One region of the Halomonas sp. MS1 genome, then DNA from elsewhere that is predicted to be linked to it. Evidence: predicted binding sites of a transcription regulator. Region 1 holds the regulator's gene; each other region holds the start of a gene.
The links. Region 1 encodes sigma-54, which starts transcription at its own class of promoters, with help from an activator protein. Its sites were predicted from a motif close to TGGCACNNNNNTTGCTNT; they were not measured.
Positions count from the first base shown of each region.

Region 1 (3,276 bases):
GATCGCGTTGAGATTCAGCGCAACGATGCTGGCGAGCTATCGCGCGCCGTTGCAACCGGTGGACGAGCCTATATACGCAACCAGCTCGAAGACCAAGCTAGCCCAATGGAAGGCTGGGCAAAGCGCATTATTTATCATGTTGCCGAGCGTCGGGTAGAGCTCATTGACCAAGCGGAACTGACCCAGCAAGCAGATCGCTTTGAAGGTGGACGCTTAGAGTATTTTATCGACCAAGGTGTGGTTCAGGCGCGTTCTGATGTTAGTGGTAGTGAACCACAACGTATCCGCATGACTCTTCAGCCGGAACAATAGGAGTGTCCAGTGGCGACAAATAACGCAGAGCCTGCACCTCAAACCACAGCCTCAGAATCAGCGCCGATAAAAACCCTTTATGCTCGCCACCTAGCCAAAAGCTATAAACGCCGCCGTGTCGTTAAAGATATTAACCTAGAGATATCTCAAGGCAGCGTGGTAGGGCTGCTAGGCCCCAATGGCGCTGGCAAAACGACATCGTTTTATATGATTGTCGGCTTGGTAAAGTCTGATGCGGGAAAGGTTGGCATTGACGAGCTTGATTTAACCCATGCCCCCATGCACGAACGTGCAATGGCAGGTATTGGCTACTTGCCTCAGGAAGCCTCTATTTTTCGCAAACTTTCTGTCGCCGACAACATAATGGCAATCTTGGAAACTCGTAAAGAACTCGATCGTAACGCCCGGGAGCAGCGCCTTGAGTCGCTACTCGAAGATTTCCACATCACGCACATTCGTGACAACTTCGGCATGAGTCTTTCGGGCGGAGAGCGTAGACGTGTTGAGATCGCACGCTCCCTCGCGACAGAGCCTGCCTTTATTCTGCTTGATGAGCCATTTGCCGGCGTTGACCCGATCTCAGTGGGTGATATTAAAACGATCATTCGAGCCCTCAAAAAACGCCATATCGGCGTGCTGATCACTGATCATAACGTCAGGGAAACACTAGATATTTGCGATATTGCCTACATTGTAGGTGACGGTCATATCATCGCCAGTGGCCCCCCTCAGGAAATTCTCAACAACCAGCGGGTAAGAGACGTTTATTTGGGGGCTGATTTCCGCCTGTAAACAGCCACCTGCAGAAAAAATAGTAGTGGTGGCATAGTTATTGCACTTGCACCAAGCCATAACTCGCACTAGGGTGGAGCTTTCTGATTAACGAGTGGTTCTCAGATGGTCATGAAAGCTTCTCTTCAATTGCGTATCGGTACACAGCTGACCATGACACCTCAGCTGCAGCAGGCCATCGCCCTGTTACAGCTATCAACGCTGGACCTCCGTCAAGAAATTCAGCAAGCACTTGATGCCAATCCAATGCTTGAGCAGGAAGATGAGTTCGGCGAACAGGCCGTTAGTGAACCCCAGGAAGCTGAATGGTCCGAAAGCATTCCTAATGAACTCTCTACTGACAGTGACTGGTCAGACACTTATCAAGACCTAGGCAGCCATGGCACCAGCAGCGAGGGGCCTGACTTTGAGCGTCAAGCCGCGGGTCAAAGTTTGCATGGCCACTTACTTTGGCAACTCGCCATGACAGATTTTTCACCACGCGACCATGCCATTGCTGAAAGCCTCATCGATGCACTGGATGCCAACGGCTACCTAACCCAGCCTCTCAATGACATTCGCGAAGGACTTAAAGCCCAAGGGCATGAAGGCCTTAGCCAGCGTGAAGTTGAAACAACCTTGCTGCGCCTTCAACAGTTTGAGCCCACCGGTGTATTTGCGCGCGACCTGCGGGAGTGCTTAATGCTGCAGCTCGCCTCACTACCCGAAGATACACCGCTGCTGATGCCTGCCAAGCGGCTAGTGCGTCAATTTCTTGAAGCGCTCGGTAAGGATGATGTGCGTTTGCTAAAGCGGCGGTTAAGCCTGGATGATGAGCAGCTTGATGACGTCATTCGCTTGATCCGCAGCCTTGATCCTCGCCCAGGAAGTGCCTTTGGCGACACAGATGACAGCTATGTAACGCCAGATTTAGTCGTCCGCCATGACCACGAAGGATGGCACCTGGAGCTAAACCCAGAGGCACTGCCGCGCTTGCGCATTCAACCTGACTACGCAAGCCTCATCAAACGGGCTGACAAGAGCCAAGATAACCAGTTTTTAAAAGAGCATCTCCAGGAAGCGCGCTGGCTCATCAAGAGCCTTTCAAGTCGAAATGATACGCTACTGCGGGTGGGCCGAGAAATCATAGCGCGCCAAATAGGCTTTCTGGAACACGGTGAAGAAGCCATGAAACCGCTGATTTTAGCCGACATCGCAGACGCCGTTGAAATGCATGAATCTACTATTTCCAGGGTCACCACCCAGAAATATATCCATACCCCGCGCGGTGTGTTCGAACTCAAATACTTCTTTTCCAGCCAAGTAAGTGGCCAGGACGGCGGCGACAGTCATTCCAGCACCGCCATCCGGGCTCGAATCAAAAAACTGGTGCAAGATGAACCGCCCGGCAAACCGCTCTCAGACAGCCGCCTCGTGGCGCTATTGGAAGAGGGTGGCATTAATGTAGCAAGGCGAACGGTGGCCAAATATCGCGAGTCGATGGGCATTCCCTCTTCAAGCGAGCGCCGCCGTTTACGCTAATAAAACAGTGCTAACGAGACAAAGTCTGTCTAGGGGCTTTGCAATAGCGCAAAAAGGGTTACAATCGAAGAACAGTCCGATGGATAAGGAGCACGTCAATGCAAGTAAATATCACTGGTCATCACGTAGATCTGACTGACGCCTTGCGTGACTATGTAAATGAGAAGCTGGAACGCGTTGAGCGCCATTATGACAACATCACCACCGTACAAGTAACCTTATCTGTTGAAAAGGAGCGTCAGCAAGCTGCCTGCACCCTGCATGCTGCAGGAGCCGATCTACACGCAGAAGCATTAGACAATGATATGTATGCTGCGATTGATGCACTAGCGGACAAAATTGACCGTCAACTCGTTAAACACAAGGAAAAAGCACAAGCTCGCGCCCAAGGCGCTGGCGTGCGTTAACTCAATGACGTTGGAAACCATACTTCCCCCGGAGCGCGTGCTGTATGACGTCCCCGGGGGCAGCAAAAAAAGGGTGCTGGAATTTTTCAGCACCTTTATTGCGCAAAACACGCCAAGCCTAGATAGCCAAGAAGTCTTCAGCCGCCTGATTGGTCGTGAGCGTTTGGGTAGCACTGGAATAGGCAACGGCGTTGCCATTCCTCACGCCCGTAGCCCTCACTGCAGCTCGCCTATCGCTGGTTTT
Region 1 covers NZ_CP098926.1:4,226,435-4,229,710, forward strand. Annotated here, with positions in the region: gene lptA (lipopolysaccharide transport periplasmic protein LptA) at 1-312, shown strand, start outside; gene lptB (LPS export ABC transporter ATP-binding protein) at 379-1,104, shown strand; gene NF683_RS19635 (RNA polymerase factor sigma-54) at 1,210-2,625, shown strand; gene hpf (ribosome hibernation-promoting factor, HPF/YfiA family) at 2,724-3,032, shown strand; gene ptsN (PTS IIA-like nitrogen regulatory protein PtsN) at 3,037-3,276, shown strand, end outside.

Region 2 (3,276 bases), 1.7 Mb from region 1:
ACACAGAAAAAGCATTGTGGGCATCTAGCCAGCTACGGGCGCCCTTCTGGGGCCGAAAAGCAAAAAAGTCGCGCAGGATTTTTTTATGGGTGATCACGCCGCTGATGATTGCCACGAACATCATCATGGTGGCGATACCAATGAGCCAGCGGCCATAGACGGCGGGGAGGTGATGCAATTGAAAATGGAATCGGTAGAAAAAATCCCCCCCACGCGTTTCTCGCGGGGTAACCAACGTCAGAGTGGTTGGGTCAAGTACCGACTGCTCTCTCCCATCCTGCCCAAACCAGACGGCTGTCGAGACCGTCTCGCGTTCATTAGGAAAGGTGATCTGCCAGCTTCTCGCTGATAAGGCATGTTCAGTAAGATAGTGCTGCCAGTAATCCGCCAGACGTCGGTTGTCCCACTCAGCGTTCGCAGCGACACTCGGAAGTTCGGGCTGCATCCACAACGAGATGCTCTCTTTGAAGTAACTCAGGGTGCCCGTCAGAAAAACGGCAAACAGCAGCCAAGCAGCCAACAAGCCGCACCATGTGTGCAACTGAGCCATGTTACGCCTCACGCTGCGCTTAGCGGATGCCATAGTTAGCCACCACTAGAAGGCCGCAAATGGCTAAACCGATAACCCCCCAAAGACGTATCAAACTTGGCGTGATAAACGACCAAGTCGCCACACCCGCCCAAATAATGAAGCTTCCCATCATACCGATACGCAGAGACATCATGGTATCTAGCGGTAAGCCAAGCGCTGCCACCGAGAACAGTGCAGCGACGATATAGCCGCCAAGCGTCGCGGCCAGGATGCGTAAGATCAGCAGCCAATAGGAAGAGGATAAGACGTTGAGCGGCATGGTGCATCTCGGTGCAAGTCACAAACCACCATTTTAATGCAAAAGGTTTTCATTTGCATTAGTGGTAATAACTTATTTAGCACCTGCTGCATAATATCTAGGTTAACCAGATGCGCGGCGTGTGGGCGGCACGAGCGATCCAGCGCGGGCGCAGTAAATGCCAAGCCTGCTCACACAGCGCCCAGGCTTCATTACGTGAGTTTCCGAGGTAACGTAATAACAGTACGCCCTGGCGAACGGTGACCGCCCAACGCGGGTTGTCCGGCAGCGCTTCGCGTAGTTCATCAATCGCCGCACCGGCATCTTCTAAACCAACCGCCCACAGCGTGGCTTGCACCGTGGCGCCCCCCTGCCCCCAGCGCCCGTTAAAACGCGGATGTGCAGGATCCAACGGTTGGCGTTCAAGCCACAGCGGCTTGCCATCTAGGGTTAAACGAAAGTGCTGCTCAATTCGGCCTGTTACATAGGGAAGTTCACTGGCGGGGCGGCCCAGCGCCATGATTTCCCAACCCAGGCAACGGGCACTGCCATGCAACGCAATATGGGTTCGCTGAGTGCCTTTGGAGCCATCAAAGGCGATCGTTTCTTGAGGAAGCCACTCAAGGATGCCGCCATCTTCCACGTTCAGTTCGGTATCTTGGTTCCAGGCGACGCCCTGACTGTCAGCTTTATAAAGCTTGTTAGCCGCAGGCGTGGTGAGCAGCGCGTGGGCATCACGCTCGATGTGGGCGCGAATCGTCAAGGCATCGCCACTGACTAAACCACCGGGTGGATGCAGCACGTACACATGGCAAGCTTCCGTGCCCCCTTCTGGGTAAAACGGGCGCTGTACTCGTAGCGGCCCTTGGTGACGAGCCTGCACCAACCGGGTAATGCCCTCACGGTTAGCAAAACGCAGCGCCAGCGATGCCGCCCAGTGGCGCTCGCCATCAAAGCGATGGCCTGAGCCAGCAGCAGGTGTCGCAAGTTCACACAGAGTCATGGGCGCTATCGCTTCCTGTTGGTCAATATTTCAACTTGAAATGCAAGGAATGCGCCAAAATGGTGAAAAACCATGTTTCTATGCCAACACAATAACTTAAGCCTTGAGTTTGTTAGCAAAAAACGGGGTTAAGCACCAAAAGAGAACACAAAAATGGATAAGCGCACCAAATCGGAGCAACCTTCAACGCTGCTAGAAGAAGGCCCAAGCCTCGTTAAGCTAAGCTGCGCACTCTTCTTTGCTAACCACTAAATGGTAAGCGTTGGGGGCTATATCGTTGCTAAACTGATACGCACATAGTCATCAGCAGAGTTCAACAATGACACGCACCCATCACCCTTCCCCTACCTTCCAGCTGCGCTTAGCGTTAAACCACGACGTGGTGATTGGCCCTGGCAAAGCTGATCTTTTGGAAATGATTGATCAAACCGGCTCAATTTCCGCGGCGGGCCGTGCGCTGAACATGAGTTATAAAAAAGCCTGGCAACTGCTCGAAACTATGAACGGCTACTTTTTATCGCCGCTGGTAGTAACAAGTTCCGGTGGAAATGCACGAGGGGGAGCACACCTAACCGAGATGGGTAAACAAGTACTTACCCACTACCGAGCACTGGAAAAGCAGTTTGTGATGGCAACGCCTGACGATGCCAAAGCGCTACTAGCGCTTCTGTCACCTTCTGATGATGCCGAGCGCGACAATGATTGATCGCCATCAAGCCACGCGTTATTTGTCATTGAACACGCGCTGAGTATTCGCTAATCTCCGCTATATCCACATAGACATAGCGGAATAAAACGATGCTTAACTTCGGTGTGAACAATCGCCTGCTTGCCAGCGTTATTCTATTTAGCCTTCCGACGGCATCAGCGCTCGCAAGCGACAATGTGCACGTTGCGGCCGCTGCGTCGCTGACCGATGCCCTAAACGATGCCATTGCGGTTTATGAAACACATAATGACGTTGATGTGACCGCGATTTATGCTTCGTCGTCTACCCTTGCTCGACAAATCGCCAGCGGCAGTCCCGCGCAGCTATTTCTTTCCGCAAATGTGACGTGGATGGATTGGCTTGAAGATCAGCATATCAATGTGCAGCAACGTAGGGATTTACTGCAAAATCGATTGGCGCTTGTTAGTGCCAGCGATAGCGTGCCAATGCAGTTCACCCCAGGGGAAGGCATCGCTATTGAAACGCTATTAGGCGAGCGCGACCGGCTGTCCGTGGGAGACCCAGACCATGTACCGGCCGGTATCTATACCCAGCAAGCACTGGAGACACTGGGCGAATGGGAAGCTCTAGCGCCGCGCCTAGCCCGTGGCAATGATGTGCGCGCTGCATTAGCGCTGGTAGAGCGTGAAGAAACACCCATCGGTGTGGTGTATCAAACGGATGCTTTTGCCAGCAAGGCCGTCAGGGTACTTGGGTTATTCCCAGCCGCCAGC
Region 2 covers NZ_CP098926.1:1,314,075-1,317,350, forward strand. Annotated here, with positions in the region: gene NF683_RS05825 (PepSY-associated TM helix domain-containing protein) at 1-550, opposite strand, end outside; gene NF683_RS05830 (hypothetical protein) at 570-851, opposite strand; gene NF683_RS05835 (urease accessory protein UreD) at 949-1,833, opposite strand; gene NF683_RS05840 (winged helix-turn-helix domain-containing protein) at 2,153-2,539, shown strand; gene modA (molybdate ABC transporter substrate-binding protein) at 2,632-3,276, shown strand, end outside.
Region 2: a site for sigma-54 is predicted at 1,873-1,890, ahead of NF683_RS05835 (urease accessory protein UreD). Genes of this name have one in related genera too.

Region 3 (3,276 bases), 1.8 Mb from region 1:
TCGGCATCTTCTTCCTCAGCGATCAGTTGACTGAGCGGTTTGGCCAGCTCTTCATCGACCTCGCCCAGTAGTCGGCTGGCTGAAGTACGCCGGCGCTCAACGTTTGGCGAATACAAATCCACTACGGCAATAGCGCTGCGTAGCTGGTTGCGTAAATTGTTATTAATGCCAATACGATCCAGGTCGCGGCGGGACATCTCCCCCAGCGGTTCATTGGTTAGCGCATCTGCAACTGGCCAATCGCGACCTTGATTATCGAGCACCACCACAAAACGACCGTCGTCAGTGCGCTGCAAGCGGCCATCCAACAAGGACTGCAGCCAATCACGCGCGCGCTCATCATCGCTTTGCAAAATAGCGTTGATCGCTTCGCCTTTGGCGGAATAGGAACGCACGTCCAGCGCGTTTAGTAGCTCAAGCGCCGCTGCGTCATCAGCCTCAACGGTGGCGCTTGTTTGTGCCTGGGCGGTGACTGTGACGCTTAACAACAGCAGACACAGCAACCCTAAGGAAAAGAAACGCCTCATGGGGTTCTTCCTTTGGTTAACAAAAAGGGGGGAACTGAAGATAACGGTGCCAAGAACAAGTTTCCGCGAGGGCGCTGTGAACCCATCCATGGGCGCTACTTTCGCCATCCATGGCGAAAGACCCTCGCTTCAACCTGTTCTTACACCACAGCGTTAACAGCGGTCATTTCCCTGCTATATATCGCTTTACTTACTCAGCGAGGGCCGCTTCAGCCTCTTCTGCTGCGGTGCTGCCACCACACGAGCCGTTCACCACGTTGAAGTTGCCGCACTCCATGGGCTTGCGCCAATCGGCAATCAAATCACGTGAGCCAGGCAAGTAGTCAGACCATGCATCGCCCGCTACGGTAGAAGGCGTTTGCCAGACGATATCGAACTGGCCATTGTCTTGAACTTCACCAATCAGCACCGGCTTAGTGATGTGATGGTTGGGCATCATCGCCGCATAGCCACCGGAAAGGTTAGGCACGGCGACACCGATAATCGCGTCTTTTACCGCATCGACATCGGTAGTGCCTGCTTTACGCACCGCTTCGGCCCACATGTTGAAGCCAATGTAGTGCGCTTCCATGGGATCGTTGGTGACAGCCTCTTCGTCGCCGGTATAGTCGATCCAGGCGTCGATAAAGTCGTAGTTGTCATCAGTATCGACGCTCATGAAGTAGTTCCAGGCCGCCAAGTGGCCGACTAACGGGCCGGTATCAATGCCGGTGAGCTCTTGCTCGCCCACCGAGAAGGCGATGACTGGAATATCGGCAGCATCAATACCTTGGTTAGAGAGTTCGGTGTAAAACGGCACATTGGCATCGCCGTTAATCGTTGAGATAACCGCCGTGGGTTTACCCTCTTCACCAAAGCGGCGTATTTCTGCCACGATGTTCTGCCAATCTGAATGGCCGAACGGCGTGTAGTTGATCATGATGTCCTCATCAGCGATGCCATGCTCATCTTTGAGGAAAGCTTCGAGAATACGGTTGGTGGTACGCGGATAGACGTAGTCGGTACCGACCAGCGCAAAGCGCTCGATGCCGACTTCATTAATCAGATACTCAACCGCAGGAATCGCCTGCTGATTGGGGGCGGCACCGGTATAAAAGACGTTTTCCGAGGACTCTTCACCTTCATACTGCACCGGGTAGAACAACAGGCCGTTAAGCTCTTCCACTACCGGTAGTACTGCCTTACGGGAAACGGAGGTCCAGTTGCCGAAGATCACGTCGACCTCTTCTTGCGCCAGTAGCTCCCTAGCACGCTCGGCAAATAGCGGCCAGTTAGAGGCAGGGTCGACAACAACCGCTTCAAGTTGGCGACCCAGCAAGCCACCCGCGTCGTTTTGCTGCTCAATAAGCATCTCAACGGTGTCTTTAAGAACCGTCTCACTGATCGCCATGGTGCCTGAAAGTGAGTGAAGGATACCGACCTTGATCGGATCGTCATCCTGGGCAATGGCTTGTGTACTGGCCCCCATAACGGCGGCGGTCATTAAGGCAGTAGCGAAACGGCCAACGGTACGAGGGTGTGTCTTGCGCTGCAATGTGGTCACTTGAACCTCCTTGCGCCCCTTATGACGGGGCTCGTTATTTGAGCTTCGCGGCCAAGAACTCCCGTTATGTAACTTTGGAACGGTTATTACGGGGCTTGGTGCATCCACTAGCTCCTAGCTGCTGCAAGGTTTGCGCCACACTACAAAAAGAAACACTAAAAGACTTAAAATCAAAAGGTTAGTTTTAAAAAAAGTTATCCCATCTTCACCGGCCGCACTATCGTGGCGCGCCAACATCCAAAAAATGCACGCTGTTTATGCACCACAACGACACCTCGCACCAATAGTGCGCTTTCTGTTGCATACGCCTAGTAACCCCGCCCATTTCTTGCACAAAAAAAAGCGCCCTAGGAGATCCTAGGACGCTTTACACGCATGCCTATGTTCTATTCAGCAGTATTCAAACGCTTAGTGCGGCGCTTTTTCAGCAGCGGTAAACCAAGCGACAGCACCGCGATGACCAGTAACGACAGCGAAATCGGCTTGTCGATAAAGGTCGTCCAATCCCCACCGGAGATCTGCAGCGCGCGACGCATGGACTCTTCCATGATGTTGCCTAGAATGAGCGCCAGAATCAGCGGCGCGGCGGGGAAGCCGAACAAGCGCATTCCCAAACCAACCAAGCCAAAACCCAGCAGCAGCAATAAGTCGAACACGCTGAAGCTCATACCGTAAACACCGATCATGCAGAAGATCAAAATCAGTGATAGCAGCAACGGTTTGGGCAGATCGAGAATCTTGGCGATCAGCGGAATCAGCGGCAGGTTAAGCACCAGCAGGAAGATATTGCCGATGTACATACTGGCGACCACGCCCCAGAACACGTCTGGGCGCTGTTCAAGCATCATCGGGCCAGGATTAACGCCCATCACCAGCAGTGCGCCAAGCAGTACGGCGGTGGTGCCAGACCCCGGCACACCCAAGGTTAACAGCGGTACAAACGAACCGGTACACGCCGCATTATTTGCCGCTTCTGGCGCAGCAACGCCTTTGATGTTGCCTTTACCAAACGTATCGCCGTCTTTGGCAATACGTTTTTCCATGCTGTAGCCAAGAAACGAGCCGATGGTCGCACCTGCGCCCGGCAGAACGCCGGTAAAGAAGCCCAACACTGAACTGCGGCTAACAGGGCCTGCTATCTGCTTGACTTCACTGCGGGTCAATTTCAACGACCCGATCGCGTTACGCGGCGCTTCTTTACCACCG
Region 3 covers NZ_CP098926.1:1,341,053-1,344,328, forward strand. Annotated here, with positions in the region: gene urtB (urea ABC transporter permease subunit UrtB) at 1-527, opposite strand, end outside; gene urtA (urea ABC transporter substrate-binding protein) at 718-2,070, opposite strand; gene NF683_RS05965 (tripartite tricarboxylate transporter permease) at 2,457-3,276, opposite strand, start outside.
Region 3: a site for sigma-54 is predicted at 2,191-2,208, ahead of urtA (urea ABC transporter substrate-binding protein). Genes of this name have one in related genera too.